One region of the Pseudonocardia sp. D17 genome, then DNA from elsewhere that is predicted to be linked to it. Evidence: riboswitches for the same ligand, from Rfam matches in the RefSeq annotation. Region 1 holds a riboswitch; the other holds the start of a gene.
The links. Region 1 has a riboswitch for ZMP and ZTP ahead of PSD17_RS09745 (bifunctional 5,10-methylenetetrahydrofolate dehydrogenase/5,10-methenyltetrahydrofolate cyclohydrolase). Riboswitches for the same ligand answer to the same signal wherever they lie in the genome.
Positions count from the first base shown of each region.

Region 2: linked by a shared signal. The riboswitch ahead of PSD17_RS25685 (5-aminoimidazole-4-carboxamide ribonucleotide transformylase) and the one ahead of PSD17_RS09745 (bifunctional 5,10-methylenetetrahydrofolate dehydrogenase/5,10-methenyltetrahydrofolate cyclohydrolase) in region 1 are both predicted to bind ZMP and ZTP.

Region 1 is NZ_BPRG01000047.1:93,901-98,293, reverse strand. It holds gene PSD17_RS09750 (multidrug effflux MFS transporter) at 1-782, shown strand, start outside; gene PSD17_RS09745 (bifunctional 5,10-methylenetetrahydrofolate dehydrogenase/5,10-methenyltetrahydrofolate cyclohydrolase) at 793-1,668, opposite strand; ZMP/ZTP riboswitch at 1,683-1,766, opposite strand; gene PSD17_RS09740 (hypothetical protein) at 1,915-2,085, shown strand; gene PSD17_RS09735 (UBP-type zinc finger domain-containing protein) at 2,107-2,445, opposite strand; gene PSD17_RS09730 (ATP-binding protein) at 2,519-3,979, opposite strand; gene PSD17_RS09725 (FAD-dependent oxidoreductase) at 3,976-4,393, opposite strand, start outside.
Region 2 is NZ_BPRG01000181.1:98,833-103,225, forward strand. It holds gene PSD17_RS25665 (metal-sulfur cluster assembly factor) at 1-76, shown strand, start outside; gene PSD17_RS25670 (putative quinol monooxygenase) at 88-384, shown strand; gene PSD17_RS25675 (helix-turn-helix domain-containing protein) at 394-630, opposite strand; gene PSD17_RS25680 (DUF2975 domain-containing protein) at 631-1,110, opposite strand; gene PSD17_RS25685 (5-aminoimidazole-4-carboxamide ribonucleotide transformylase) at 1,165-2,316, opposite strand; ZMP/ZTP riboswitch at 2,347-2,434, opposite strand; gene PSD17_RS25690 (FAD-binding dehydrogenase) at 2,447-4,114, opposite strand; gene PSD17_RS25695 (thiamine pyrophosphate-binding protein) at 4,308-4,393, shown strand, end outside.

The DNA of each region.
Region 1 (4,393 bases):
GCCAGCTGCTCCGGGTCACCGACTGGCGTGGGGTGTTCGTGGTGCTCGCCGGGATCGGGCTGGTGCTGCTGGGTGCGGCGGCCACGCTGCGCGAGACGCTGCCCGCCGCCCGCCGTCGTTCCGGCGGGGCCCGGGAGACGCTGCGCGCGCTGGGCACCGTCGCCCGTGACCGGTCGTTCCTGGCCCCGGCGTCGGTGCTCGCGCTCGGCTGCTGCTCGATGTTCGTCTACATCGCGATGGGCAGCTTCGTGCTGCAGGGCACCGGCTACGGACTCTCACCGCAGGTCTACGGCGTCGTGTTCGCGGTCAACGCCACCGGGATCGTCCTCGCCGGCCGGCTCTCGGCCTGGCTGGTCGACCGGGCCGGTCCGCGGCGGCTGCTCGGTGCCGCGGTGGCGGTGGCGTTCGCGGCCGCGCTCACGCTCGTCGCCGGCGTCCTGCTGACCCGCTCGGTCTGGGCCGTGCTGCCGCCGCTGTTCGTGGTCGTCGCGGCAGTCGGGATGATCATGCCGAACGCGACGGCCCTCGCGATGTCCGGGCAGGGCGCGGCCGCGGGAGCGGCGTCGGCGCTGCTGGGCCTCGGCCAGTTCCTGACGGGCGCGCTCGTCCCGCCGGCGGCCTCGGTCGGCGGCGTGACGCCGCTGGTCATGGCCGTGACGATCGCGGGCACCGCGACGGCGGCCGTGCTGGCCGCCGTCCCGGTGCTGCGTTCGCGCGATCCCGAGCCCGCCGCTCAGCCCGCGGTGCTCGCGCAGCCGCGGACCCCACCGGGCACCGGGTGAGCCGGCGCGGTCAGGAGGCCCGCGTCGCCCGCTCCGCGCACTCGACGGCGTTGCGGAACAGCATCGCGACGGTCGTCGGACCGACTCCGCCGACGCGCGGGGTGATCGCGCCCGCGACGTCGGCGACCGCGTCGTCGACGTCGCTGAGCAGCCGGCGACCGGCGTAGCGGACCCCGCCGCCGACGACGACCGCGCCCGGCTTGACGTGCTCGGGCCGGACGATCCCCGGCACCCCGACCGCGGCGACGAGGATGTCGGCGTCGCGGGTGTGGCGGTCCCAGTCGGGCACGTGCGAGTGCACGACGGTGACCGCCGCGTCGGCCGTCGGACGCTTCTGCGAGAGCAGCAGCGCCAGCGGCCGGCCGAGCGTCGCCCCGCGGCCGAGGATGACGACGTGCCGCCCCGCCACCGGGATCTCGTGGTGGGCGAGCAGCGCCTCGATGCCCGCGGGCGTGCACGGCACCGGGCCCGGCAGCCCGGCGGCGAGCCGGCCGAGGTTGAGCGGGTGCATGCCGTCGACGTCCTGCTCGGGGTCCATGACGGCCAGCGCGGCCTCGTGGTCGAGATGGCCGGGCAGCGGATGCTGGACGAGCAGCGCGTGGGCGCCCTGCTCGGCGCCGAATGCCCTGATCACGGCGTGCAGGTCGGCCTGCGACGCCGTCGCCGGCAGGTGCTCGTGGAAGGACTCGAAGCCCAGCTCGGCGGCGGTGCGCTGTTTGATGCGGATGTAGCCCGCCGACGCGTCGTCGTCACCGACGAGGATCGTGGCCAGGCCGGGGGCGATCCCGTGGGCGCGCAGCGCGGCGACGCGTTCGCGGACGTCGGCGAGGACGGCCTCGGCGACAGGGGCCCCGGGCAGCAGACGGGCGGTCGTGGGAGCGGACATCGCGACTCCTCGGCGTCGCGGACCCAGGCGGTCGATCCGCGCGTCGATCAGCTCCCCGGTGGTTGCCCACCCGTCCGCCGCCAGTCGCGTTGCTCGTCCAGTATGCCTGGTGGCCCCGGCGCGCCGCGAACCCGCCGCCCACCGCCGGACGACCACCCGCCCGGTGTTTGACGGCCACCGCGGCCGGGTACGGGGGGTCGTTCGATCCTGGTGCGGCGCAGGGCGTCGCGACGAGAGGAGTTCCCGGTGGGCATCGTCTTCGTGCTGTTGGTGGTGTGGCTCGGCCTGGTCGTCGTCGGGTTCGCCGTGAAGGCGCTGCTGTGGCTGGCGATCCTCGGCATCATGCTGTTCGTCGTCACCGGGATCGCGGGCGCCGTCCGACGCCACGCCGGCACCCGCACGGTGTCCCCGCGCTGAGGCCGCGCTGCTCGGACCGGCTCAGTTCAGTTTGTCGAGCCAGTCCGCGGGGACCCGGCCCGCTGGGCCGGGGGCGGGCTGGTCCAACGGCCGGTGCTGCGGGTCGGCCAGCACCGGTCCGGCGACGGGCCGCTCGGCGCGGAAGTCCCAGAACCAGTCCTCGCCGGGTTCGAAGCTCTGCACGATCCGGTGCCCGGTGTCGGCGGCGTGCCTGCTCGCGTGCTGCGCGGGTGAGGAGTCGCAGCACCCGATGTGGCCGCACGCCGCGCAGCGCCGCAGATGGAACCACCAGCCGCCGACCTCGTCGCACTCGACGCAGCCGGGTCCCGACGGCGCGACCGTCGGATCGATGTCGGTCATCACACGTCCTCGTCGGTGGTCGGCCGGCGTCGCCGGCCGTGGTCGTGCCGGCGGCTCGCCCGCCGGGGCCCGCTCATGGCTCGTCCTCGGCATGGGGCTCGAGCGGCAGCCGGACCTGGAACCGCGTGTCCCCGGGCACCGACTCGACGCGCAGGTCGCCGTGGTGGCGACGCACGACGATCCGCCAGGAGATGTCCAGGCCGAGCCCGGTGCCCTCGCCGACGGGCTTCGTCGTGAAGAACGGCTCGAAGATGCGGTCGCGCACGTCCTCGGGGACCCCGGGGCCGGTGTCGCCGATCTCGACGAGCGCGCGGTCGCCGTCGCGGGCCGTGCGGACGGTCAGCGTGCCGCTGCCGCCCATCGCGGCGCACGCGTTGTCGATGAGGTTGGTCCACACCTGGTTGAGCTCCGCGGCGTAGACCGGCACCGCGGGCAGCGTGCGGTCGTAGTCCTTCACGACGCGCACGTCGCCGATCTTGCGCGCGAGCATGATCAGGGTGGAGTCGAGCAGCTCGTGCAGGTCGGTGGTGTTGTAGGGCGCCCGGTCCATCTGCGAGTACTGCTTGGCCGCGCCGACGAGGGTGGAGATCCGCGTCGTGGAGTCGGCGATCTCGTTCATGAGCAGCTCGGTCTCGACGGTGTAGTTCAGCCAGCGGACCGCCCCCTCCAGCGCGCCGCCCAGGCCCGCGGCCTCGGCCCGGGCCACGACCTGCTCGAACCAGCCGACGTCGAGACCGGCCTGCACGAACGTCGGCGCGAGGTCCCAGCCGTCGGCGATGCCGTGCTCGTCGAACCAGTCCGACAGCGCGTCCTCGCGGTCGCCCGCCTCGATCGGGGTGAGCACCGGCGCCTTCGCGACCCGCTCGGCGGCCTCCTCCTGGATCTCGGTCAGCGACTGCAGCGCCACCCGGTCCAGCGAGCCGCCCGCGATCAGGCCGAGCTTGTGGCGCATGCCGGCCACCCGCTCGCGCAGCAGCGCCGTCGCCCGGACCGCGGCGGCCGCGGGGTTGTTGAGCTCGTGGGTCAGCCCGGCCGACAACGACCCGAGCGCCAGCAGCCGTTCGCGCTGGCTCACGGCCTGCTGGGTGTTCTGGATGCCGAAGAACAGCCCCTCCAGCAGGTGCAGCGCCATCGGGAACCAGGTCCGCATCATCTGCTGCAGCGCGGTCGCGTCGAGGACGAAGAACGTCGACGGCCGGGTCACGCGCAGCGTGTTGTTGTACACCTGCGGCATCCGGTCGCCCAGGTACGCGTGCCAGGCGCCGGCGTACACGCCGGGCTGCTCGGTGCGCTCGACCTCGACGTCCTCGTCGCCCGACCGGCGCAGCAGCACCACCGAGCCCTCGATCAGGACGTAGAAGCACGTCGCGGTCTCGCCCTCGGTGTAGACGGGCCCGGCCGGGTAGCGCTCGACCGAGCCCTCCCGGCACAGGAAGTCGAGCTGGTCGTCGCTGAGCTTCTCGAACAGGAACAGCCCGCGCAGCAACGCGGGACTGCACTCGGGCACGGCCACCCCGTCCCGGGGCGCGCTCACGACCGCTCCAGGTACCGGTGCACGAGCGACACCGCCATGGCGCCGTCGCCGACCGCGGAGGCGACGCGCTTCACCGACTCCGCGCGCGCGTCGCCCGCGACGAAGACACCCGGCTGGCTCGTCTCGAGCAGGTAGGGGTCGCGGTCGAGCGGCCAGCCCGGCGGCCGGGCCCCGCCCGTCATCAGGTCGGGTCCCGCGAGCACGAAGCCCGCCGGGTCGCGGGCGACGAGCCCGTCGAGCCACTCGGTGCGCGGGGCGGCGCCGATGAACACGAACAGCCAGGGCGCGTCGACGACCTCCTCCGCGCCGGTGTTGCGGTCGCGCAGCCGCAGCCGCTCCAGGTGCCCGTCGCCCTCGGCCCGCACCACCTCGGTGCACGTCCGGACGGTGATCTCGGGGATGCCGGCGATCTGC
Region 2 (4,393 bases), on a different contig from region 1:
GTCGCCGGCCTGGACGCCGGACCTGATCACCCCCGACGGCCGCGAACAACTGCAGGCCATCGGTTTCCGACTCTGAGAGGAGAGACGATGGCATTCGTCGTCGCCGCGACCTGGCGGGCCGTGCCGGGCGCGGAGGAGCGCATCGCGAAGATCATCGAGCTCCTCACCCCGCTGTCGCGCGCCGAGGAGAAGGTGCTGTTCTTCCAGGGCCAGGTGGACCCGGACGAGCCCGGTACCTTCCTGCTCTACGAGCAGTACGCCGACGCGTCGGGCTACGCCGACCACCGCGACACGCCGCACTTCCGGCAGTACGTGCTGGGTGAGGCGATCCCGCAGCTGGCGTCGCGGGAGGTACGGACCTTCCACACGATCGACCCGCGCTGACGTCGCCGCTCAGCCTCGCGCCGGGGTGTCGGCCGGCTCGTCCTCGTCGACGAACTCCAGCAGGTCGCCTGGCTGGCAGTCCAGCACCCGGCACATGGCCTCCAGCGTCGAGAAGCGCACGGCCTTGGCGCGCCCGTTCTTCAGGACGGCCACATTGGCCGGGGTGAGCCCGACCCGCTCGGCGAACTCCCCGACGCTCATCTTCCGCCGGGCCAGCTCGACGTCGATGCGCACGACGATGGCCACTCAGATCACCGCGTCGAGGTCAGTACGCAGTGTCGTGGCCTGGCGCAGCAGCGCGCGCAGCACGAGCACCAGCAGCCCGACGACGGTGACGCCCGTCGTCAGCAGGAGCAGCAGCATGGGCATGCCCGGGTCGTCGGCCTGGGTGAGGACGAAGACGTCCACGGCGACGAGCACGACCCAGCCCGCGCCGATCGCCGCGACGATCACGTCGACCCAGCGCATCGAGCTCTCGCTGAAGATCCGGTCCTGCTTCACCCGGGTGAGCAGCTGCCACGTCGCGACGATCACGACCTGCACGCACAGCAGCCAGAACACCGTCACCGCCGTCGCGGGCCAGCGCAGCGGGGCGTCGTGCGGGTTCTGCTCGGCCATGTACCGGAACTGCCCCGGCAGCGAGAGCGTCTGGAACACCAGTAGTACCCCGAAGAGGACCACGAGGAACACCCGGAGCGCGGGGATCGCTCGACGTTCGATCGTCATGCAGTGAGTCTCGACAAGCATCTATCGAATGTCAATAGATCGACTCGGCGTGCGTCAGTGGTGGAACAGCCGTGGCACGTCCGCGACGCGCGTGACGCGGTGCTCGCGGCAGGCCACGACGACGTCGGGCGAGCGCGTCGACCCGCCCGGTTCGGCGAGGTGCCGCACCCCGTGCCGGACCGCCTCGTCGACGTTGTCGCGGAAGGGGATCGCGCCGTCGGAGACGAACGCGACGTCGTCGAGGCGGCCGAGCCACGACGACCGTTCCCGCGGGGTCAGGAGCGTGACACCGCGGGTCACCGCCGAGAGCAGAGCGGTCTCCTGGGCGTCGAGATCACCCTCGACGACCCGCAGCCGCCAGTTCGTCCGCTCGGTGCGCGAGACACCCTCGACGAACGTCATGGACCGCACGGCCGGGTGCCGGCGCAGCCACCACTTGTCGGCCTTGGCGCCCGCGATGCGCGTGCAGTCGATGCGCGACTGCTGGCCCGCGCCGATCCCGATCGCCATCCCGCCACGCAGGTAGCCGACGGAGTTGGACTGCGTGTAGCGCATGGCGTGCAGCCCCAGCAGCAGGTCGGTGACCGCCTGCGGGGCGAGCGCGGGCGCGGCGCGGGTGAGCAGGTCGGCGGTCAGCGGGGCGTCGTCACGGGGCTGGACCAGGCGCAGTCCACCGACCTCGCGCACCTCCTGCGCAGGCGGCACGACGGCCGGGTCGGCCTCCAGCACGACGAACCGGCCGTCCTTCTTGGCGGCCAACGTCGCCACGGTCCCCGGCGCGTACCCGGGCGCGATGATGCCGTCGGAGGTCAGCCGGCGGACGAGGTCGGCCAGCTCGGCGTCGACCGGCTCGGAGACCGCGATCATGTCGCCGAACGACGCCCGCGGATCGGCGTCGCGGGCACGGACGTAGGCGCTGGTCAGTGAGCCGACGCTCGCCGCGTCGAGGCCGAACGTCTCGGCTGCGACGTCGTCGACCGGCCCGGCGAGCGCGACGCCCGCAGGCGATACGTGCTTGAACGACGCGCCGACCGGTGCCCCGCAGGACGCCGCGGCCTCGCGGACGAGGGCCCACGCGTTGACGGCGTCGAGCAGGTTGACCAGCGACGGTTCGCCCGACAGCACCCGAAGCGGGGGCCGGGCGGGATCGAGCGGCACGGCGCCGGCCGGCCGCTGGTGCGGGTTCATGCCGTGGCGCAGCAGCATGGCAGGTCCTCACGGTCGTACGGCGGGGGACCGGGGCACCCAGGCGGTCGACGCTCCGTGGACGTGCGCACGGTCGCTCCCCGGTGGTGCTCCACCTTCGCCGGTCGCGGCCGCCCCCCACCTTAGGCGATCACGCCGTGGCGACGGCCACCGCGCGCCCGGTCTGCCGTCCGGTGAACAGGCAGCCACCGAGGAACGTCCCCTCCAGCGAGCGGTAGCCGTGCACGCCCCCACCGCCGAACCCGGCGACCTCACCCGCCGCGTACAGCCCGGGGATCGGCTCACCGGCTGCGTCGAGGACGCATCCGGAGAGGTCGGTCTGCAGCCCGCCGAGCGTCTTGCGGGTGAGGATGTTGAGCCGCACCGCGATCAACGGTCCGTGCCTCGGGTCCAGGATCCGGTGCGGCGCCGCGACCCGCACCAGCCGGTCGCCGCGGTAGCGGCGCGCGCCGCGCAGGGCCGTGACCTGTAGATCCTTCGCGAACGGGTTGTCGATCTCGCGGTCGCGGGCGACGATCTGGCGCTCGAGCTCGGCCAGCGACACGAGCTTCTCACCGGTCAGCCGGTTCATCCCCGCGACGAGTTCCGGCAGCGTCCGCGCGACGACGAAGTCCTCCCCGCGCTCCATGAACGCCGCCACCGGCGCCGGCGCGCCGGAGCGGACCCGGCCCAGCGTCGCGCGGACGTCCTTCGCCGTGAGATCGGGGTTCTGCTCCGAGCCCGACAGCGCGAACTCCTTCTCGATGATCGTGCGCGTCAGCACGAACCAGGAGTGGTCGAAGCCGGTGTCGGAGATGGCCTTCAGCGTCGCCAGCGTGTCGAAGCCGGGGAACGCGGGTGCGGGGAAGCGGCGGCCGCGGGCGTCGAACCACATCGACGACGGTCCGGGCAGGATCCGGATGCCGTGCCGGTCCCAGATCGGATCCCAGTTGCGCAGGCCCTCCGTGTAGTGCCACATGCGGTCCCGGTTGACGACGCGCCCGCCCGCCGCCTCGGTGATCCCCAGCATCCGGCCGTCGACGTGCGCGGGCACCCCGACGACGACATCGCGCGGGGGCCGGCCCAGCCGCCGGGGCCAGTTCTCCCGCACCAGGTCGACGTTCCCGCCGATCCCGCCCGAGGTCACGACGACCGCCTGCGCGCTCAGCGCGAACTCCCCGGTCACGACGCGCGAGCTCGCGGTGCCGCGCGCGGCCGTCGACGGTTCGAGCACGGTGCCGCGCACGCCGTCGACCGTGCCGTCGGTGCTGGTCAGGGCGTCGACGCGGTGCCGGAACCGTAGCTCGACGCGTCCGGCGGCGGCGTGCTCGCGGACCCGTCGTTCGAAGGGGTCGACCAGCCCCGGCCCGGTGCCCCAGGTGACGTGGAAGCGCGGGACGGAGTTGCCGTGGCCGTCGGCCAGCCCGCCGCCGCGCTCGGCCCAGCCGACGACCGGGAACCAGCGCACACCCATGGCGTGCAACCACGCCCGCTTCTCGCCCGCGGCGAAGTCGACGTAGGCGCGGGCCCAGCGCAGCCCCCAGTGGTCCTCGCCCGCAGGGTCGTGCGGGTCCCGGTCGAACCCGGCGCTGCCGAGCCAGTCCTGCCAGGCCAGGTCGGCCGAGTCGCGGACGCCGAGGCGGCGCTGCTCCGGGGAGTCGACGAGGAAGAGCCCGCCGAACGACCAGTACGCCTGGCCGCCGAGTGCGGCGTCGGGCTCCTGGTCGAGCAGGATCACCCGCCGCCCGGCGTCGGCCAGCTCGGCGGCGGCGGCCAGCCCGGCCAGCCCCGCGCCGACCACGATGACGTCGGTGTCCACGGCGCCGAGGATGCCAGTCGGCGATCACCGGTCGCCGCGGGGCGCGCGTGGGACGGCGTTCTCGATCGTGGGCGTCGGTCCCCGGTGCGGGGTCCGGGCCGGAATCGGGCGAACGCGGTGCTATCGGGCTCGGCAGGGCGTCCCGGCGCTCGTAGTGTGGGGAACGGTATCCGCGCGGCGAGGGGAGCGGACGGTGCACGGAGGCGATCAGGTCGCCGATGTCCTCAGCGCGCAGGGTGTGCACGCGCTGTTCACGTTGTGCGGTGGCCACATCTCACC